One region of the Nitratidesulfovibrio sp. SRB-5 genome, then DNA from elsewhere that is predicted to be linked to it. Evidence: predicted binding sites of a transcription regulator. Region 1 holds the regulator's gene; each other region holds the start of a gene.
What was found. Region 1 encodes sigma-54, which starts transcription at its own class of promoters, with help from an activator protein. Its sites were predicted from a motif close to CTGGCACGGNNNNTGCTT; they were not measured.

Region 1 (7,302 bases):
GCGTCGGACAGGTCGGCGGGCAGCTGCGCGCGCTCGGTGGTGTCAACCAGGATGAGCTTCTGGCCAGCCACGGAGGTCACCACTTCGGGGGCCTTCAGGCCGAACTTGCCGAGAACGAATTCGGTTTCGGGGGTGCAGGCACCCTGAGCGACGGCCTTGGCTTCAATGCCGCGCTTGGTCATCAGGTCGGCAACGCCGATGGCGGCGATGATGGAGTCGGTATCGGGGTTCATGTGACCAAGAACAAGAGCTGCCATGTCGGTTTTCCTCCGTTGCATGTGGCATTGGGGTTTGGTGCTGCGAGTAGCTCGCATGCTGCTGCGAAATTGTTTGTGCCAAATAGCACAAACATTCCCGGCTGCCAAGTACCCCCACCCCCGGCACGGTCAATTTCCGGTGACGAATTCGAATCAGATGAATGAAGCCGCCGACGCCGCCAGCAAGGCCAGCGCGAAGGCCACGTAGGCCCGGCGCAGGCGCAGCGCCAGCATGCCGCCCATGGCGCCCACGAACCACACGTGGCCCCAGGCAATGCCGGGCACGGCGGGAAGATGCCCGATATAGTTGGACATCAACTCGATAGTTCCCACAAGCACAAGCAGGCACACGCAAAACAGGCCCAGGTTCAGGGCAAACAGTTCGCCCAGCGAGCGCACCATGATGCGCCACAAGGGCGAATCGCCCTTGCCGGGGTGTTCCGCCACCCTGCCCCAGTGCAGCAGGTCGGTGTACTGCTGGTTGCGCCAGCGGCGGTGCAGGTATTCCACGTGCGCGCCGGCAAGGGCGGCGGGCAGCGTGAGCAATACGGGAATGGCCAGCTGCCCGGCGGATTCCAGGCCGAAGTGCCCGGCAACGCTCAGGGCCAGCAACAGGGAAATGATGGAATTGGGGGGAATGTAGGTGCCGGCGGGAAACAGGTCGAGCCAGAACAGCTCAAGAAAGATGGCGATGTGCATGGAAAGCCCCCACTCGCCGGTCATGACGGCCCACAGAAAGCCGATGGCGAGCGGGCGTTCCAGAAAGCCCAGGTTCAGCGAAAAGCGCAGCAGCGAAAAAACGGCAAAAAAAAAGCGATGGGCAGCGCCAGGGTGAGCACGGGCAGAAAATCCGTCATGACCATCCCTTTATCTGCACCGGTTCGTTGGGCACGCAGCGAAAGTCCAGGGCCACGGAATGGCGGTTGAAGAAGCGCAGACAGGCTTCGTCATCGTCGGAAACGGAAACATGCGCGCACAGCTGTTTCTTGCCGGGGGTGTAGTGCAGGTTGCCGATGTTCAGGGTGCTCATGCCCACGCCTGCGTCGAAGGCGCGGCGGGCGTCGGCGCACGTGGCGAAGAGCACGAGCGTGTCGTGCCCGTCGTCGGTGCGCCCGGTACAGTACTGGGCCAGGGCGTCCACCCGCAGGAAGTGCACCTCCACCCGACCGGGAATGGCCAGCGAGACGATCTGCTGTTGCAGGTCGTCCGCCGCCAGTGCGTCGTTGGCCACCAGCAGGCGTCGCGCGCCGGTATAGGGCAGCCACGCCTCGATGATCTGGCCGTGCACCAGACGGTTGTCTATGCGGAACCAGAGCATGGCCCTACCCGTTCTTGACCCGGCTGCGCAGCAGTTCGCCCGCCGCGACGATGCCCTTGGTGCCAGCGTCGCGCGCATCGCGTGAAAGGGCGGCCAAGTCGCCGTCGCGCCCGCCGAACACCTTGAGCAGCATGGGCAGGTTTACGCCGGTCAGCACTTCCACGTTGCCCTTGCCCAGCAGGGCCAGGCTGAGGTTGGTGGGGGTGCCGCCGAACATGTCGGTAAGGATCATCACCCCGCGCCCGGTATCCAGGCGCTTCACCGCCTCGTTCAGGCGCTTTACCGTTTCGTCCACTTCCAGCGAGACGTCCACGCTGATGGAGGCGCAGTCCTGCACCGGGCCAAGAATGAATTCGGCGGCACGCAGCAATGCCGCGCCGTAGTCGGCGTGGGTCACCAGAATGACGCCGATGCGCGATTCCGGGGCGGCCTGGCCGTCGTCGGGCTTGCTGCCGTTGCCCTTCGCAACGTTTCCTTGCCCCTTGCGGGACTGCCCTGCCTGATGCTGTTCTGTGGTGGACATGCTGGTGCGTCCAGGCCGTGCCTGGTGTGGTTGAAGCAAGGTGCGGGGGACGGCATGCCGTCCGGTGAAATTCCGGTTCGCCGCGCCACGGTGCCCCGTGACAATGCCGCATGGATGGCTGCAAGAATCGGATGCCGTCCGTCCTCGTCGTGCTTTGCCGGTTACGGCGGCCCTGCCGGTCACTGGCAGCGGCTGTCGGTCGCAAGCGGTGGCGACAGGCCACCGACGATGAAGGCGTATCCGTTCGTTCAGCCCAGTTCCATGTGGCGGTGCTCTATCGATACGGCATAATCAGATTTTTTCAAGGCGCGAAGCAGGGCCTCTGCCACCGAGACCGAGCGGTGCCGCCCGCCGGTACAGCCAATGGCGATGGTCAGGCGGTAGCGCCCTTCCGTCTCGTACTGAGGCAGAAGAAAATGCAAAAATTTCAGAAGGTTCGTCAGAAAGGTATCGCCATGGCCCGCTTCCAGCACGTACTTGGCCACCGGCTCGTCCAGGCCGGACAATGGGCGCAGGTCGGGCACGAAATAGGGGTTGGGCAGAAAACGCAGGTCGAAGACCAGATCCGCGTCGGCGGGCACGCCGTACTTGAACCCGAAGGTGACGATGTTGATGCGCAACGAGCGAATGCGCCCCTGGATGGAGCTCCACTTCTTCTGGATGACCCGGCGCAGGTCGTGGATGGAATAGCTGGAGGTGTCCACCACGAGGTCGGCGGTTTCGCGCACCGGCGCAAGGCGCAGGCGCTCCTGCTCCAGGGCCTGTTCCAGCCCCATGCCCTCGCTTTCCAGCGGGTGCGGGCGGCGGGTGGTGGCGTAGCGCCGGTTGAGCACGGCGGGGTTGGCCTCTATGAACACCACCGCGGGGCGCACGCCCATGCCCTGCAACCGCTCCAGGGACTTTTCCAGATTGCGCACGAAATTGCTTTCGCGCAGATCCATGCCCAGCACCAGGCCCTGGTAGTGGGACAGCGCCTCGCGATTCAGGATGGTGACCATCTGCGGGGCAAGGCTGGCGGGCAGGCCGTCCACGGTAAAGTAGCGCAGGTCTTCCAGCACGTTGAGAACCGTGCTTTTGCCCGCGCCGGACAACCCGGTGACGATGATGACGGGAAAGTCGGCGGCGGCCACCGGGCTGCCCGCATCGGCGCCCCTGCCGAGCGGCGCGTGGGCCGTGCCTTCGGGGGCATGGCCCGGGACGGGTGCCGGACCGGATCCCGGGGATGCCGGGGTTGCCCCGGATGTGCCCGGCGCACCGGGCGAATCCGCCGGGGCGAATGCTGTGTCGGGCGGCGTGGCCTTGCTTGGCATGGCTGGTTCCTCTGGCGGCGCTGCGCCGAATGCCGTTGCAGGACGCGTCAGGTGCTGCGCGTGGCGGCTACATGTAGAGGACGCGCGTTACGGCGTGACGACAGCCCACGGCGCCATCCACGGCCTGCCCGCAACGTCATTCATGGCATGCCCCCCGGACAGGCCGTGACGACCGCGGTGACCACAACGGGCACGACGGGCACTGGTCTCAGGTGGTTCGCATGATCGCCCGGAAGGCCTCGCCGTCCTGCGCCTCGATCATGGCGCGGCGAAACTGCGGATCCTTCAGCAGGCGCGAGATGTGGGCCAGAATGCGCAGGTGCATGCCCGCCACCTGTTCCGGGGCCAGCACCAGGAAAAAAAGGTGGCAGGGCTTCATGTCCAGCGCATCGAAGTCGATGCCCGGCACGCTGCGGCCCACGATCACCACGATGTCGCTGATGTTGGCCAGCTTGCCGTGGGGAATGGCCACGCCGTCGCCTATGCCGGTGGTGCCCAGCGATTCGCGGTCGTGCAGCACGCCCAGCGCAACGGCGGCATCCACTTCGGGATGCCGCCGTACCACGGCCTGCACGAGTTCCGCCAGCACCTCTTTCTTGGTGCCGGCGGAGAGCTCGGGCAGGATCAGATCATCGTGAAGATACTCCGAAAGCCTCATGTATGGCGCCTAGACGACCGGATCGATAAGACCGAAATCGCCGTTGCGACGCCGGTAGATGATGTTGACGCGTTCCACCTCGGCGTTCAGGAACACCAGGAACTCGTTGTCGCCCTGGTCGAGCTGCATGGCAGCTTCGTCCACGTGCATGGGCTTGGGGGCGAAGTGGTCGGTGCCGGTGATGGTCCGTTCCTCGCCTTCGCCCACGGTGCCGAAGGTAAACACGTCGATGCCCTTGCCCAGCTTGTCGGACTGCACGGAACGGCGGCGGTCCTTCAGCTTTTCGACCTGCTTGCGCAGCTGCGATTCCAGCTTTTCAAGCACCAGGTCGATGGTGGCGTACATGTCTTCGGACTGTTCGACGGCGGAGAAGGTAAAACCGTCGCCGGCCATCTGCACTTCCGCCTTGTGGCGGAACTTGTCGACGGAAAGGTTCACCTGCATTTCCAGGGCGGACTTGCCGACGAACCGGCCAAGCTTTTCAAGACGGCGGCGGGCGTACTTCTTCAGGTGGTCGGAGGGTTCGAAGTTCTTGAAGGTGAAGGCGATGTTCATACGCTCCTCCTGTGGTGAGAGGGGGAATGCGGCGCGCGGCCCGCACGCTGGGTGCTGCTGCCGGGTGCGCCGCCGGAGACGGATGCCGCCCTGCGCCGGTTGCGGCACGGGGCTCTTGCCGTCAGAACAGTTCCTTCCGCTTGGAAGAGGAGGGAATGTCCATGGCAGTACGATACTTCGCAACGGTCCTGCGGGCAATATTGACTTTGAGCTGATCCTTCAAAATTTCACCGATGCGCTCGTCGCTCAGCGGCTCGCGCGGGTCTTCGTCGGCAATCAGCTTCTTGATCAGCGCCTTGACGCTCTCGGAACCCACCTGGCTGCCGTCGTCCAGTTCCAGCGCGCTGTTGAAGAAGAACTTCAACTCCATGATGCCGTGCGGCGTGGCCACGTACTTGCTGGTGGTGATGCGGCTGACGGTGGATTCGTGCATGCCGATGTCGTCGGCGATGTCCTTCAGGATGAGCGGCTTCAGGCGCGAAACGCCGTCCTCGAAAAAGCCGCGCTGGTACTTCACGATGGATTCCACAACCTTGTACAGCGTGCGCTGGCGCTGGTACAGGCTCTTGATGAGCCAGGAGGCGGAACGCATCTTTTCCTGGAAATATTCGCGCTCGCCCGCAGACGCGGCCGCCGCGGCGGACCGCTCGTACATGGTGCTCAGTTGCAGGTGCGGCAGGCCGTCCTCGTTGAGCATGATGATGAAGTCGTTGTCGTACTTGTAGACGTACACGTCGGGGCTGACGAACTGCGGATCGCCGCCGCCGTAGCTGGCGCCGGGCATGGGGTCCAGGGTCTGGATGAGGTCCAGGTACTCCTTCAGGTCCTCCATGGTCAGGCGGAACTTGCGCAGCAGCGGCTTGTAGCGGCGCTTCTCCAGGTCTTCCAGGTGGTCGCGCACAAGCTCCACCAGCACCTTGTCGCGCGTGTAGCCCAGCATCTCTATCTGCACCAGCAGGCATTCCTGCGCGGTGCGCGCGGCCACCCCCACGGGGTCGAAGCGCTGCACGGCGTGCAGCACGGGGTCCACCTCGCCGGGGGTAGCGCCCGCCATTTCGGCGATGTCGTCCACCGTTGCGTGCAGGTAGCCAGACGAGGCGATGTTGCCGATGATCACCTCGCCGATGTCCTTCTGGCGCTCGGTCAGCGAGGACAGGCGCAACTGCCACATCAGGTGCCCTTCCAGCGAGGGCTTGGCGGCGTAGCGCGCCTCGAACGAGGTCATTTCCTCCGGCAGTTCCGATTCGCGCACCGTGGATTGGCGGCTGGTGCTGGCGAAGTCGCCGAGGTAATCTTCCCAGTCGGCATCGCGGGCGATCTCGCGGTCATAGGCGACATCTGCGGCGGCCTCGGCGGCTGCGTCGCGCGGATCGGCCACCTCTGCCTGGGGCCCCTCGTCCTGGGCTTCTTCCAGAAACGGGTTTTCCAGCATTTCCTGCTGCACCGTCTCGACAAGCTCCAGCCGCGAAAGCTGCAACAGCCGGATGGCCTGTTGCAGTTGCGGCGTCATCACCAATTGCTGGGTGAGCTTGAGCTGTTGCCTGAGTTCCAATGCCATGCGTGGGCAACCCCTATGACTCCGCGCCGAGGCCGAAGGCCTGGCCCGGTAATCCTGCATTCTTGCGTTGAGGCCGAAGAACATGACGACGCGATACGAGGCGCGACGACAAGCAAGAAACGGCCCACTGTGGAAATGTGTTCCCTTCCCCAAGAGGTTAGGCAAACCATGCCACAGAGGCAAGAAGTATGCAACCGCTGGCGCCCATGCGTCGCGATACTCCCGGACGCCTTACGCCCCCCTGCCCACGGCCCCGAAAAGGGGCGGTGGCAACAACGGACACGGCGCCCCCCGCAATGCGGAAGGCGCCGTGAACATGAAAGCCGAGCCGCCGGACATGGCGCATATGGCGCACATGGCGGGGCGCCCCGGACGGGCAGACACGATGTCCCGGACTACAGCGAAAAGCCCTCGCCCAGATACACGTCGCGCGCGCGAGGGTTTTCCACGATGTGCTCGGGGGTGCCTTCCAGAATCACCTCGCCCTGGTGCACCAGGTAGGCCCGGTCGCAGATGTGCAGGGTTTCTCGCACGTTGTGGTCGGAGATAAGCACCCCGATGCCCCGGTTGCGCAGGCCGGTGATGAGTTGCTGGATGTCGTCCACGGCCAGCGGGTCGATGCCCGCGAAGGGTTCGTCCAGCAGGATGAACTTGGGATCGCGGATCATGGACCGGGCAATCTCCAGCCGCCTCCGCTCGCCGCCGGAAAGATGCATGGCCACGGAATTGGCCAGGTGGGTGATGCCGAAGTCCTCCAGCAGCATGTCGCCCCGTTCCTTCTGCTGCGCCTTGGAAAGCCCGGTGTGCTCGAGAATCATCTGAAGATTCTGGCGCACGGTAAGGCGGCGAAAGATCGAGCTTTCCTGCGGCAGGTAGCTCAGCCCCACCCTCGCCCGTTCATGCAGGGGCCAGTCGGCGATGTCGCGGCCATCCAGTTCTACCCTGCCTGAAGTCGGCTTGATGATGCCGATGAGCATGTAGAATGTGGTGGTCTTGCCCGCGCCGTTGGGGCCCAGCAGACCCACGGTTTCGCCCTGGGTCACCGTCAGCGACACGCCGCGCACCACCTCGCGCTGGCCGAACTGCTTGTGCAGGTCTTCTCCGCGCAGCACCGAGCTCACTG
Region 2 (7,302 bases), on a different contig from region 1:
GGGCGGAATGCGCCGGCACGGCATCTGGTGGACACGACACCCGGTGGGCACGGCATCCGGTAGACGCGGCACCGGCTGGTGCGCGCGAAAACGGGCGGAAGCTCAGTCCTTCAGAGCGTGCACCGGGGCAAAGGGCAGGTAGTCGCCCGGCATGTCGTCCTTCAGGTTCACGCCGGTAAGCCCGGCGGCAAAGGCCCCCTGCACCAGATAGCACAGCTTGCGCACGCCTTCTTCGATGGCAAGGCCGCCGGGACGCACGTTGGAGATGCAGTTGCGGGCCTCGTCCGTGCAGCCGGGCACGGGCGCATGGGTCAGGTAGACGCCCAGCGAATTGGGCGAGCTGAGGCCGGGCCGCTCGCCGATCAGCATCACCACCAGCCGCGCGCCCAGCAGGTGGGCCACCTCGTCGGCCACGGCCACGCGCCCGTGGTCCACCAGCGCCACGGGCGTGGCGGTGTAGCCCGCCGCGCGGGCCTGCTCCAGAAACCGCAGGGCGAAGGGGGCGGCGTTCTCGTGCACGGCGCGGGCGGAAAGCCCGCTGCTGACCACCACGCAGATGTCCGCCCCTTTTGCGTCCGAAGCGCCCTTTGCCTGCCCAGCCGATGCCTCGCGCAGGATGCCCCGCGAGGCATCGGAAAGCTGGCGGCCCTTGTCCGGTCGGGCCAGGAATTCCGCCGTGTCCGCCGCCGCGCTGTGCAGTTCCAGGCACTGTACGCCGCCCCGTTCCAGGGCGGCGCGCACGCCCGCCATGTCGAAGGGGGTCAGCACCGCGTCGCGCGCCCTGGCGTGAGCCATGCGGAAATCCAGCCACCGGCCGTGCGGCAGGCTGATGCCGCAACGACCCAGGGCAATGCGGGCATCGGTGTGGCGGCGCAGGTCGCTCCAGGTGTCGTCGGTCACCGGGGCGGGCCGCGCCGCAAGGTCGTCGTCTCGTGCCCTGTCCATGGCGTCCCTCCTCAGGCGTCCTGCCGCACGCGCTGTTCAAGCCCCAGCAGGGCGCCGCCGGGGGGCAGCAGGTTGCCGTCCCGGTCGTGGATGCCCATGCGTTCCAGCCAGGCCTCGAATTCCGGGGCGGGACGCCTGCCCAGCAGCTTGCGCAGGTAGGCAGCGTCGTGAAACGAGGTGGACTGGTAGTTGAGCATGATGTCGTCCGCGCCCGGCACGCCCATGATGAAATTGCAGCCTGCCGTGCCCAGCAGGGTCAGCAGCGCGTCCATGTCGTCCTGGTCCGCGTCGGCGTGGTTGGTGTAGCAGATGTCCACCCCCATGGGCAGGCCCAGCAACTTGCCGCAGCAGTGGTCCTCCAGCCCGGCCCGGATGATCTGCTTGCCGTTGTACAGGTATTCCGGCCCGATGAACCCCACCACCGTGTTCACCAGCAGCGGGCGGTAGCGGCGCGCCACGGCATAGGCCCGGCATTCCACGGTCTGCTGGTCCACGCCGTGATGGGCGTTGGCCGAAAGCGCGCTGCCCTGCCCCGTCTCGAAGTACATCACGTTGTCGCCCAGCGTGCCGCGCTGCAATTCCAGCGTGGCCTGCCACGCCTCGTCCAGCAGGCCCAGGCTGATGCCGAAGCTGGCGTTGGCCTTTTCCGTCCCGGCGATGGACTGGAAGCACAGGTCCAGCGGCGCGCCCCGCCGAATGAGCTCCATGGCGCTGGTCACGTGGGTGAGCACGCAGCCTTGGGTGGGTATCTCGTACCGGGCGATGAGTTCGTCCAGCAGGTGCATCAGCCGGGCGATGTTATCCAGGCTGTCCGAAGCCGGGTTGATGCCGATGACTGCATCGCCCGAGCCGTAGTACAGCCCGTCGATGGTGGAGGCCAGGATGCCGCGCGCGTCGTCGGTGGGGTGATTGGGTTGCAGGCGGGCAGAAAAGTGGCCCGGCAGCCCGATGGTGTTGCGGAACCGGGTGACCACCCGGCACCTGGAGGCCACCAGCACCAGGTCCTGCAGGCGCATCAGCTTGCTGGCCGCCGCCACCATTTCCGGCGTCAGGCCGGGGGCAAGCGCGGCCAGGCTGGCATGGTTCGCCGCGTCGGTAAGCAGCCAGTCGCGGAACTGGCCCACGGTATACGAGCGTACTGGGGCAAAGGCCGCTGCGTCGTGGCTGTCCATGATAAGCCGGGTGATCTCGTCGTCCTCGTAGGGGATCACCGCCTCGTCGAGAAAGCGCTTCAGCGGCACGTCGGCCAACAGCATCTGGGCGCACACGCGCTCTTCGTCGCTGGCTGCGGCCACCCCGGCCAGGACATCCCCCGAACGCAGGGGGGACGCCTTGGCCAGAAGTTCACGCAGCGGACTGTGAACGTTCATGGGAGCCTCGCTTTACAGGAACACCCGGGGCAGGAACATGGCGATGCACGGGAAGACCATGACCGGCACCAGACCTATGCGCATGAGGAGTACCATGGGGACGATGGAGCTGTATATGTCGCCGGGGGTAACGCCCTTGGGCGCCATGGCCTCATCAGGATGTTGTGGAAATGGTAGGGGGCCTTTCGATATTCTCCGCAGCTTGTCGCCACACCTCCTGTACGGGTCTTCGTTGACGCGCTGCCCCACCCGATGGAGCGGACCGCGCCCCCCGAGGGTCGAGATTCCTCGGCATCCCCGGTCCAGCTGCGGGCCTTCCGGGGAAATCGCATCCTCCTCTTGTCGCAAGCACCAGTTCATGTTCCCGAATGGGAACATGAACTGCCAATGCGTTCCCCTTCGGCCCATCAAAGCCGGACAACACGGGAAGTCTCCAGCATAACCATCCGACATCACGGCGCATGACCTTCTGGCACTACTCTTGCCTAGGGTGGGGATACCACAGCACGCAGGAGGATCCCGTGTCGGAGAACGTCATTTCGCAACCCTTTGAAAAGCAGCAGGCATTCGCCCAAGCCATATTCGAAAGCCTGCCCGGCTTGATGCTGATCACGGCGGTGGCCCTTGTGGCCAACTTCGTGGCCCCGATTCTTGAAACCTATCCCCTGTTCAAGACCTACCTCTCGCTCAAGGACTTCATCCTGGCCATCATCATAGGCATCGCGATCCGCAACACCGTGGGCGTGCCCGCCGTGTTCCAGCCGGGTCTGCGCTATTCCACCATCATGACCAAGACCGGCATCGTGGTCATGGGGTCCAGCTATTCGCTGGCCGGTCTGGTGTCGGTTGGCGGCCAGGCCCTGGTGTTCATCGCGGTGTTCCTGTTCGGCACCGCCCTGATCATGATGTGGCTCTGCAACAGGCTTGGCATGTCCTCTTCGCTTGGCGCCTGCCTGGCGGCGGGCATGTCGGTGTGCGGCGTTTCCGCCACCATCGCCATCTCCCCGGCGGTGAAAGCCAAGAACGAGGACATGGCCTATGCCATCGCGGTGGTCCTGATGTTCGGCCTGCTGGCCCTGGTGGCATTCCCTCTGGTGGGCAGGCTGTTCAACCTGACCGCCGAGCAGTTCGGCGCCTTCGCGGGCGTGGGCATCATCAACTCCGCGCAGGTGCTCGCCGCCGGGTTCGGCTACAGCCCGGAAGCCGGGAAGGTGGCTGGCATCTACAACATCGGCCGGGTGATCTTTTTGCCTTTCGTGGTGCTGATGCTGGCCCTGATGGCCGCGGCGCAGGAGGCCAAGCAGGGCAACGAAGTGGTCAAGATCAACAAGCTGCAGATGATCCGCGACAAGTTCCCCCTGTTCATCCTGGGCTTCATCGCCATCGTGTGCATGAACACCATGGGCATGCTGAGCAAGGCCGAGATCAAGGTGGCCAAGGTGTTCATGGAATGGGCCTTCCTTCTGGGCTTTGCCAGCATCGGCCTGACCACCCGCCTTTCCGACCTGCGCGCCGCAGGCCTCAAGGGCTTCCTGTTCGGATTTGGCGTCGCGGGCCTGAAAGCCGTGCTGGCTCTGGTCGCCGTCCTCTACTTCATGAAATAATCAAAAGGAGCCAATCATGTCTTTCTTCAAGTCCATTTCCAAGTCTCGCCGTCAGGATTCCATCGTCGTCCTTCTCGGGTTCGCGGTCATCGCGCTGTGCAAGGTTATCGCCTAGTTCATGCCTTCATCCAGGCGGCCGCCGGACGAGCGTCCGGCGGCCGCGCCTTTTCAAGGAGAATGAAATGAGGCGCATTTTACTTGGCAGCGACGGATCGGAGCAGGCAAGGCAGGCGGAGGACCACGTGATCTCCCTGGCGCACGACGACGGTGGCAGCATTTTGGCTGTGCATGTTGTGGAGAAAGACCTCATGCATTATGGAATGGTTGACCATCTGGCCACCCAGGGCGACAAGGAAGGCTTCGTGCGCTACGTTCGCGAACTGGGTGAGCGCGAATGCCTGGACCGGCTCGGGAAGTTTCGCCAGCGCGCTCGCGAGCAGGGGGTGGACGTCACGCTGATGGTTCGCTGGGGCGAACCGCTCGGCGAAATACTGGCAGCCGCCACCGAAAACCGCGTGGACGAGGTGTTCCTGCCCCCACGCTGCTGGGGCAGGGAATTTACCGGCGCGCGTCTTGCCGAAGCCGTGAACAGCTCATGCCCGAGCAAGGTTACCGTACTGGCATGATGGCTCGCGCCAGGGCCGCTGGCCGGAGTTTTCCATGCCTGCGGTGAGAGGTTCGTCCAGGGCAGAGAAATGCCGTCGCCCCAAATGCGGGTGATGCCTCCTGGGCAAGAGGGCTGCCTGTTCATTCAGCATGGCGCCAACTGCACCGAAGTCCCCGGGCCTTTTGGATGGACATCATTCTGGCGGCGAAATATCAGATGAGTCCATGGCTGGTCAGGCCGCATGCAGGGGGATGGCGGCCTTGCTTTCCCGCTTCGGACAGCGCGTGGTACACCATGCACAGGAACGGGCTGGTGGTGCGTGTGGCAGAGAACCAATGCCCTCGCGATGAAGCCCCTGAAGGAGAATTCAGCGCCCGGGTGAGCCTGCCCGGACATCTTGCGGGGTTCAGCGGTCAGCACGCGGGAGATATGAAGGGCGCTGGCGTGGCCCTCCGGACCTGCCGCAACCGCCTTCAAACCTAACCTGATGGCCAGCGCCGACGCCGCGGGCCGGAGTTGACCATGGGCCATATGCTCACCACGCCGCTGGTCGTCCTCTCTCTCTGTCTTGCCCTCTGCCTTTCGGCGCCGGGCGCCCTGGCGGACGACTCCCCCCCCGGACGCGTTTTCAGGTTCGGCGTGATCACGCTGAACCATCCCCTGGTCATCTACCAGCAGTACCAGCCCTTCCTCGACTACCTTTCCGAGCGCCAGCCGTGGCGCTTTGAGCTGGTACTGGAGCAGCGCTACTCGGCCATCGTCGACCGCCTCCAGGCCGGTACCCTGGACATTGCCCTGCTGGCTGGCCGCACCTTCCTGCAGGCGCGCGAACGCACGCCGCTCGAGCCCATATGCGCCGTGACGGGCGTGGACGGCACCCCCACCATCCGCAGCCTCATCGTGGTGCGCGATGATCGCGAGGACATCCGCACCGTGGCCGACCTTGCCGACAAGCGCTTCGCCTTCGGCTCGCCGGACTCCACCGCAAGCTATCTCATTCCGCTGGATTATCTGAAGCAGCATGGCATTACCCTCGGCTCCTTCTCGCGCTGGAACAATCTGGGCACCCACGACGCCGTTGCCCGAGCCGTGCTGCGGGGCGAGTACGACGCCGGGGCCGTGGGCGAACCCATGGCCATGCGCTACCTGGGCTCCGGGCTTCGCATGCTGGCGGCCACGCCGCCGTTTCCGGGCTTCATCATAGTTGCCCGGGCCGCCGTGCCCGAGCCCGTGCGGGAAGCCCTTCGCAAGACCCTGCTGGCCATCGACCCCGCATCGCCCGAGGTGGCCGCCCGCTCCACCGGATGGAACGAGGTGCTGCGCCACGGATTCGTTACGGTCGACACCTCGGTGTACGAAGCCTTCCGGGCCATGGAGACGCGCTTGGGGCTGCCTTCCCAGGAACAGCCGGGGACGGAGGAAAAACCGTGAAGATGGGCATGCAGGCCAAGTTCATCCTGTTCGCCGTGCCCTGCATCGCGGTGTTCATTGGCGTCATAAGCTTCGTGACCATACAGCGCGAAGAGGACCTTCTTCTGCACGACGTCACCCAACAGGGGCTCGGAATCGCTCGCATTTCATCTGTCCTGTTCACCAACGCCAGCATCTACGAGAGCCTGGGCATGGTGGATTCCACCGGCATGACCGACTACCTGGACTATTTCGTGGCCGACGTGATGCGGCTGGATGCGCGCATCGTCTACTTCATGGTGTTCGACACCGAAGGACGCGTCATCGCCCACAACAACCTGCGCGAATACGGCAAAATCCATTCGGACAAGGCCACCGTGGCCGCCCTTGGCGCGACCGAACCGCTCATCACGCTAAAGGACAACGCGGACCTCGGACCTCATCTGGACATCGCGGTCCCCCTGACCATCGGCTCGAAACGCTGGGGGGCGTGCCGCATCGGCTATTCGCTGAACGTCATGTACCAGGGCTTGCGCACGCTGCGCTCGGAGGTGCTGGGCATAAGCGGCGCAATGCTTCTGGTGGCGCTGGCCCTGGTATGGTATGCGGGCAGGCATTTCTCTAGGCCGCTCACGGCGCTCACCCGGACAATGAACGACATCACCGCGCGCGGCGACCTTACCGCTCCCATACGCGAGTTGCCGGCCCGAGAGGACGAGATTGGCGCCCTGCAGGCCAGCTTCCTGTGGATGGTTGCGCGCCTGCGCGACGCGGAGCGCGAGCGCCTGCGCAGCATCGAGGGCATGCACCAGGCCGAGAAGCTGGCCAGCATCGGCCAACTGGCCTCGGGAGTGGCCCACGAGATCAACAACCCCCTGGGCGGGGTGATCCTGTGCTTTCGCAACCTCACCGCTGGCGGCATGGACGAAGATGCCAGACGCCAGCATGAGAAGGTGATCGACGACGGCCTGGAGAAGATTCGACGCATCGTGGGCGAGCTCATGCATTACGCCCGGCCCTCGCCCCTTGCCGTGAGCGAGACGCGCATCGAGGACCTGTTCGCCAGCTCCCGGGCCCTTGTGGAGTTCACCCTTCAGAGGAAAGGCGTGGCTCTTGTGAGCCACGTGGCACCGGACGTGCCGCCGCTTTTCATCGACCCGGACAAGATGGGGCAGGTGATCTTGAATCTGGTGCTCAATGGCGCCGACGCCATGCCCGCCGGGGGAACCCTGACCCTGGACGCCAGGATCGTCGAAAACGAGGTGCGCATTACCGTGTCCGACACGGGACCGGGCGTGGCGCCCGAGCACCGCGAACGCATCTTCGATCCGTTCTTCACCACCAAACCCTCGGGAAGCGGCACGGG
Region 3 (7,302 bases), 760 kb from region 1:
CCGGGTCAGCTCCTGACTCCGGCCCCCAGCACGGCGTACATCTCGTCCACACCTTCCAGCAGCACCTCGCAGGCGGCGTCCAGATCGTGCGCCGAAATGGGCAGCGCGGCCAGGGCATCCGCATCCAGCGGCTGCACGCAATCGTCGCCGGTGCCGCCAATGCCGAAGGCCTTCACCGCCTCGTCGGCCAGGTGCACCAGCAGGGCCTCGTCACTGGCCGGGAACGTGGACGGATCATGATGTGCCTGCACCGCATTCACCAGCACGGGCGGCAGATTCCAGCGCCGCAGCAGCGCCGCGCCCATTTCGCCGTGGGTCATGCCCAGTTCCGCCCGCTCCGCCACGGTCAGGCTTTCCCCCTGATCGCGGCAACGGTCCAGCACCCGTTCCGCCCCGGCGGGCCACACGGCGCAAATGGCCAGCCAGCCGATGTCGTGCAGCAGCCCCGCCACGAAATAGCGTTCCGGATCGTCGCGGCCCATGCGGGTGGCCAGAGCCCGCGCCATGAGCGCGGTGGCCACCGAATGCAGCCAGAAATCGTGCAGGTTGACCACGTGGGGAGGGCGCTCGCGAAACAGCCCCAGCACAAAGGTACCCAGGGCCAGCGAGGTCACCCGGCGGGTGCCCGCCGCCGCCACCGCCCGGCTCACCGTTTCCACCGGTGCCCGAAAGCCGAACAGCGGCCCGTTGACCAGCCGCAGCAGCGAGGCGGCCAGACGCGGATCCTTGGAAATGATGGCCGCAAGTTCCTCGTACGAGGGTTCCTCGCGCTCCATGGCGTGCTGCAATTCCAGAAACACCTGCGGCAGGGCGGGCAGGCGGGCGCGCTCGGCCAACCCGTCCAGGTCGCCGGGGGCCAGGCCGCTGTGGGCCTCGTGGATCACCTCTGGCGGCAGGGGCATGCGCGGGGCGGGCAATTCGCACGAAGCACCGGCGCACAGTGTCCGGGCCAGCGCCTCCACCGCCCTGCGCCGCAGCAGCACCAACAGCGGGTGCGCCGTACCGGAAAGCCGGAACCGCCGCGCCACGGCCTCCTCGGCTATCTCCTGCACATCGCGGGCGCAACCGCCCTGCGTTTCCAATCCCATCGCCTGCGACACAGCACCCCCCGAAAAGATATCGGACACGGGATCATCCACTGACGCCTTTCACATACGCCAATTGCCACCGGACGCAAATACCCGCGCCCGGCAGCCCGGCGGGCGAGGCTGTCCGCGCAATCAAGCGTCACCGCAGGGGAGCGAGGGAGCTCTGTCTGCGCCGGAGCAGGCCCGGAACCTCCCCGGAACTGGCCCGAAACTGGCCCGGAGCATGTCTGGCGCGGTCCGGCTGGCGGATTGGCACGCCAATTGGCACACGCACCTGCCGACGCAAACAGCTATCCCCTGAAACAATTGCAGGATACCGAAAATGCCAAAACCCCGGTGAGGGGAACACCGGGGCTTTGTCGGAATGAAGCGACTGAATCATAAGTCCGGGCACGAGGGAATGCACGGACTCGGCACCGAAAAGAACGGCAGCACCGTCTTTCATGGCGTTATAAAGCACAACCCGTGCCAGACGGGTGAAAAGGCCGCGTTCCACGGCTGGCAAGGGTTTGCCGAGTGCAATGTCCAGCGCCCCCTCAACGAAATTTCGTTGTTGACGAAATTTCGTAACGATATATCGTAAACGACGTTCGTACCCCACGCGGCAACTGAACAGCAGGCACGCCACGGAATGATCGCCTGCCCGCAATCCGCCCAATCTCCGAGGCTCCCATGTCCCCCTTCTCCCCTCCCTCCGGCGACACCCCGTCCGGCCAGCCGACGCCCGGCGCAACGGAACCCACCCTGGCCCATTCGGTGCTCCAGCAGTTCGACATCAGCCCGTTCCTGGACATGATGCTCAACGTGGCCCAGGAACGCACCGTGGAGGGGCTGCTGGAACTGACCCACCGCGTCAACCGGGGCACCCACGTCATGTGCGGATGCATCTGGTTCGTGGATGCGCCGCCCCCGGCATCCGGCACCGGCGAGGGCGATCCTGTCCTGCGCCTGATGACCGTGGCCGGGCACACCACCACCCCGGTGCGCGACTGGCGCCATACAGAAGGCACCTATGCCATGGTGCCGCTGTCCGAACCGTTTGTGGGGCAGGTGGCCCTGCGCGGCGAGCCCACATGGGCGGCATCGCCCGAGGACTGGACCCGCCCCGCCTGGGCCGTGGACGAATCCATCCACGCCTACGCGGCCTATCCGTTGCAGTTCAAGGGCAACATGATCGGGGTCATGGCCGTGTTTTACGACCGGCCCATGCGCGGGGTGCTGGCCGACCTGATGCTGTTACACCGCAAGATGCACAAGATTTTCGCCGACTCCCTGTCCGCCGCCGTGGTCAACGCCCGCTCCTTCGAGGAAATCCAGCACCTGCGCCGGGCGCTGGAACTGGAAAACGAGCACCTGCGCGGCGAGGTGCGCCGCGCCCGCGCCCCGCATTCTATCGTGGGCGACAGCCCGCCCCTGCGCCGGGCCCTGGAGCAGGTGGACATGGTGGCCCCCACCGACGCCACCGTGCTGCTGCTGGGCGAATCGGGCACCGGCAAGGAACTGGTGGCCCAGGCCATCCACGACCGCAGCCAGCGCGCCGCCGCGCCGCTGGTGCGGGTGAACTGTTCCGCCATCCCGCGCGAACTGTTCGAAAGCGAATTCTTCGGCCATGTGAAGGGTGCCTTCACCGGTGCCCTGCGCGACCGGGTGGGCCGCTTTCAACTGGCCGACGGCGGCACCCTGTTTCTGGACGAAGTTGGCGAAATCCCCCTGGAGTTGCAGGGCAAGCTGCTGCGCGTGCTGCAAGAGGGGGTGTTCGAACGGGTGGGTGAGGAACGCAGCCGCAGCGTGGACGTGCGCATCATCGCCGCCACCAACCGCGACCTGCGGGCCGACGTGGAGCATGGGCGTTTCAGGCAGGACCTGTTCTTCCGGCTCAGCGTGTTCCCCGTGGCCCTGCCGCCCCTGCGCGCCCGGCGTGATGACATCCCCCTGCTGGCCCGGCACTTCGTGCGGGCCTCGTGCCGCCGCCTGAACCTGCCGGAGCCCCGCATCGCCCACCGCCAGATGGCCGAACTGCAATCCTATCCCTGGCCGGGCAACGTGCGCGAATTGCAGAACGTCATCGAGCGCGGGGTCATCATGGCCGAAGGGGGGCGGCTGGTGCTGGACCTGCCACCGGAAGGCGGGATGCAGGCCGTGTCCCCCGGCGCCGCGTTCGGCATGCCGGGTGGCGCGGGCCCCATGGGGGGGGGCGGCGCCCACGATGCGCCCTGGGGAACAGGTGAAACAGAAAACGCCGGAAAAGCCGGAGAATTCGGGCAAACGGGACAAACGGGCGCGCCGGACCCCGCCGGGATCATTTCGGAAGCACACTGGCGCGAATTGCAGCGCGCCAACATCGAACGCGCCCTTACGGCGGCGGGCGGGCGCGTGCATGGCCCCGGCGGCGCGGCGGAACTGCTGGGCCTGCCGCCCACCACCCTGCAATCGCGCATGAAGACACTGGGTTTGCGCGGGCGCTGAACCCGTGCGGGACGTGACCGGAACCGGCCGGGGCACCCCGTCGTGTCTCGTCGTGTCCCGTCGTGTCCCGGCGCACCCCGGGCCCCCCAGGAAGCACCCGCCATGGCCTGCCGAGCGGGGCTCGCCGGTCGGGCCTGCCAAACGAGGGTTGCCAGACGGAGGCTGCCGGGCAATGCACCATCCGGCGGTGATATTTACGCCCCACTTTGCGCATCCCGCTTGTCATGCCCGCCGCCATGGGCGAAACTGCGGGCAGGCTGCCGACCATCCGGTCGGCCACCGCACCGTCTGCACCCACCGCCTGCACCCCCCAGGGAGCGACACATGAGCGACGATTCCGGCACCTCCAATGATCCCAAGGGCCGCAAGGCCCGCATCCTGCGCACCGTGCGCGAGGACGACAACACCACCTCCGTGTACATCGACACGGGCGACGACGAGCGCTTCCGCACCTTTCGCCCGGGGCAGTTCGCCACCCTGCGGGTGATGGAAGAGGACGGCTGGAGCGATGCCCACCCCTTCACCATCGCCGCCGCGCCCGGCGAAACCGTGCGCCTGACCATCCGGGGCAAGGGGCGCTTCACGTCGGAACTGGTGCCGGGCCTGCGCGACGGCGACGAGGTGCACTGCGCCGGGCCCTACGGGGTGTTTTGCCGCGACATCGAACGGCAGGAGCAGATCGTGCTCATCGCGGGCGGGGTTGGCATCACGCCGTTTCTCAGCGTGCTGCGCAGCTTCGACCAGGCGGGGGCGGCCAACCGGGTGGTGCTGTTCTGGTCCAACAAGACCTATGGCGACGCCTTTGCCGCCGAGGAACTGGAAGCCATGACCCGGCGGCTGGACCTGACCGTGGTGCACGTGCTCACGCGCGAGACGAACCCGCACCACTACGCCGACCAGAAACTGCCCGCCGTGTTCTTCGAAAAAGGACACATCTCGCGCGACATGCTGGCCCGCCACGTGCAGTCGGCCACGGCCTCGTTCTACCTGTGCGGGCCCGGCCCCATGCAGCAGCACGTGCTGGATGAACTGCGCGCCTTCGGGGTGGATACCGGCGGCGTGGAGACGGAGCAGTTCGTCTTCTCGTAGACGACCCGGTGCCGGGCTTACCGGGAGCCTTCCGGATGACGTCGCCAATGGCGGGATGCCGCGACGCTCCGAGGGTGAAAAACCTTGTAACTATCGCACTTACTGCTGCGGGACGCTACCGACAAGTTCCCGATACCGGGCCACGGCATCGCTGACCAGCCCGCTGCTGGCCGCCAGCACCTCAATGCCCGCATCGGCCAGGGCCAGCCGCGCCTTGGGGCCGCACTCGCCGCACAGCACCACCGTGGCCCGCGCGGCGGAAAGCAGCTGCGCCACAGAGCGCCCGGCATCCTCGCGGTCGTCGCGGTGCGCGTTGCGCACGGCAATGACGCCCTCGGTTTCCGTATCCGTCACCACGAACCATTCCGCCCGGCCAAACACCGGCTCCACGTTGCTGTCGGGCCGGGGCCCGTCCGCCGCCACGGCAATGCGCATGGCTCCTCCTTGCGTTATCCGCCACCAAGGCCGCGTCGCCCAACCGGACGACACGTCCCGCTCACCATTCCCACCATGGGCAAAAGCCGGGACAGCCAACGCCCGGACAATCGCCATCCTCCGGTCAATTACCGGAGTTGCGGCACACGCCGCCTGCACCGCCCCCGACTGCCACACGCAACGGCGGGCATCTCCAGAAGCGGTCGCCCACACACCTGATGACCGCCTACCAGCCGCGCACGGCGCGCACCGATCCGCGCAGTTCCTCCGCCGCCCGCCCCGGGTCATCCGCCGCGCACAGGGCGGAAACCACGGCCAGGCCGTCGGCCCCTGCCGCCAGCACCGAGGCCGCGTTGGCCGGGCCGATGCCGCCGATTGCCACCAGCGTGCGCCCCGTGGCGGCGCGCAACCGGGCCAGCCCGTCCAGCCCCCACGGCGGCGCGGTATCCGTCTTGGTGGCCGTGGCAAACACCGGGCTCACCCCCAGATAGTCCACATCCAGCGTTTCCGCCTCGCGCACCTGGTCCATGGTCTCCACGGAAAGCCCCACAAGGGCCGAATGCCCCAGCAACGCACGCACGTCGGCGGGATGCATGTCGCCCTGCCCCACGTGCACGCCGTCGGCCACGCAGGCCAGGGCCACGTCCACCCTGTCGTTGATCAGCAGGGGCACGCCGCGCGGGGCCAGCAGCGCCTTCAGCGCGCGGGCCAGTTCCACGAATTCGCGCGTGTCCACGTGTTTTTCGCGCAACTGCACCACGGTCACGCCACCCGCCACCGCCGCAGCCACCACGTCGGTCAGGGCGCGGCCCCGGCATAGTGTGCGGTCGGTCACCAGATACACCCCGTAATCCGCATTCCGCCGCATGGCGCTCACGGTCGGCCCACCCGCACGCGGGCGCGGATGTCCGCTTCCGACAGGGCGTACAGGGCGTCGATGAAATGCATGGCAAAGCTGCCCGGTCCGGCGGCACGCTCCGCCGCCATGCTCCCGGCGGCGGCCATGGCGGCCATGCCGCTCACCGCGCCTTCCAGCGGGCTGGCGGCCACGGCGGCGTGGGCGGCCACCAGCACCGTGGCGGTGCAGCCCATGCCGGTGACGCGGGGCATCAGTTCATGCCCGCCGGTGATCAGCACCACCTCGTCGCCGTCGGTGACCAGGTCCACCGGGCCGCTGACCACGGTGACGCAATGGTGGCGACGCGACAAGGCCCGCGCGGAATCGGCGGCAGCGTGCGCATCACGGGTGGAATCCACCCCGCGCGTGGCCCCCGCCGCACCGGCCAGGGCCATGATTTCCGAGCCGTTGCCGCGCACGATGGCCGGGCGCACCCGCTCCGTGAGCTGCGCGGCGGTGGTGGTGCGCAGGGTGGACGCGCCCGCCCCCACCGGGTCGAGCACCACGGGTATGCCCCGATCGCGCGCGGCGACCCCGGCCAGGAACATGCTGTCGATCCACGGCGCGCTCAGGGTGCCTATGTTCAGCACCAGCGCGGAGACGATGTTCACCAGTTCCGCCATCTCCTCGCGCGCGTGGGCCATGATGGGCGAGGCCCCGGCGGCAAGCAGCGCGTTGGCGGTAACGTTCATGACCACGAAGTTGGTGATGCTGTGTACCAGCGGCGCCTGACGCCGCACGGCGTCCACGTTGCGCCATATCTGCTGCACATGTTCGGTATGGGGCATGTGCCCTCCTTGGGTAAGCGTGGGTGGCGCGGGCCCGCCGGGCGGGATGCCGCCACCCCGGAGAAGTCAGGAAGTCGCTTGCGCATCTTACGAACGGCGGACGCCGCGTCAACCCCGCAATGCGGCGGCGGGAAACCACGCCTGCCGCAACCGCTCCAGGGCCGCCGCAATGTCCGCCTCGGACAGCATGCCGTACCCGATGAACAGGCAGTTGCCCGGATACCGCCGCGCATCGGCCCAGAACGGTGACGCCGGGTACACCCGCACCCCGTGCGCCGCCGCCCGTTCCACCAGCGCGGCCTCGCCCGGCCCGCCGGGCACCTCCAGCAGCAGGTGCAGTCCCGCGTTGTGCCCGTGGATGCGCACCCCATCGCCCATCAGGCGGGTGGCCGTACCCACGAAGACGTCGTGCTTGCGCTTCTTGGCCAGGCAGATGCGCCGCAGGTGCCGCTCCCAGTGGCCTTCGGCCATGAAGCGGGCCAGAACGGCCTGCTCCAGCCAGGGCACCGTGCACTGGAACCCCGCGAATACGGTGCGG

Region 2: K6142_RS10955 (YeiH family protein) is a predicted target of sigma-54. The motif match lies at 2,785-2,802, and genes of this name have one in related genera.
Region 3: K6142_RS03855 (NifB/NifX family molybdenum-iron cluster-binding protein) is a predicted target of sigma-54. The motif match lies at 5,156-5,173, and genes of this name have one in related genera.

Annotation. Positions count from the first base shown of each region.
Region 1 covers NZ_JAIOTY010000001.1:1,741,930-1,749,231, forward strand. Annotated here, with positions in the region: gene K6142_RS07125 (manganese-dependent inorganic pyrophosphatase) at 1-257, opposite strand, end outside; gene K6142_RS07130 (hypothetical protein) at 411-956, opposite strand; gene K6142_RS07135 (PTS sugar transporter subunit IIB) at 1,111-1,575, opposite strand; gene K6142_RS07140 (PTS sugar transporter subunit IIA) at 1,580-2,098, opposite strand; gene rapZ (RNase adapter RapZ) at 2,347-3,228, opposite strand; gene K6142_RS07150 (PTS sugar transporter subunit IIA) at 3,617-4,066, opposite strand; gene hpf (ribosome hibernation-promoting factor, HPF/YfiA family) at 4,076-4,621, opposite strand; gene rpoN (RNA polymerase factor sigma-54) at 4,743-6,179, opposite strand; gene lptB (LPS export ABC transporter ATP-binding protein) at 6,575-7,300, opposite strand; gene K6142_RS07170 (LptA/OstA family protein) at 7,297-7,302, opposite strand, start outside.
Region 2 covers NZ_JAIOTY010000002.1:831,365-838,666, reverse strand. Annotated here, with positions in the region: gene eutC (ethanolamine ammonia-lyase subunit EutC) at 103-945, opposite strand; gene K6142_RS10960 (ethanolamine ammonia-lyase subunit EutB) at 957-2,315, opposite strand; gene K6142_RS16575 (hypothetical protein) at 2,328-2,462, opposite strand; gene K6142_RS10955 (YeiH family protein) at 2,837-3,919, shown strand; gene K6142_RS10950 (universal stress protein) at 4,102-4,545, shown strand; gene phnD (phosphate/phosphite/phosphonate ABC transporter substrate-binding protein) at 5,049-5,957, shown strand; gene K6142_RS10940 (ATP-binding protein) at 5,960-7,302, shown strand, end outside.
Region 3 covers NZ_JAIOTY010000001.1:977,356-984,657, reverse strand. Annotated here, with positions in the region: gene K6142_RS03870 (HDOD domain-containing protein) at 6-1,088, opposite strand; gene K6142_RS03865 (sigma 54-interacting transcriptional regulator) at 1,761-3,554, shown strand; gene K6142_RS03860 (FAD/NAD-binding family oxidoreductase) at 3,879-4,643, shown strand; gene K6142_RS03855 (NifB/NifX family molybdenum-iron cluster-binding protein) at 4,743-5,078, opposite strand; gene thiE (thiamine phosphate synthase) at 5,305-5,946, opposite strand; gene thiM (hydroxyethylthiazole kinase) at 5,952-6,764, opposite strand; gene K6142_RS03840 (PLP-dependent aminotransferase family protein) at 6,873-7,302, opposite strand, start outside.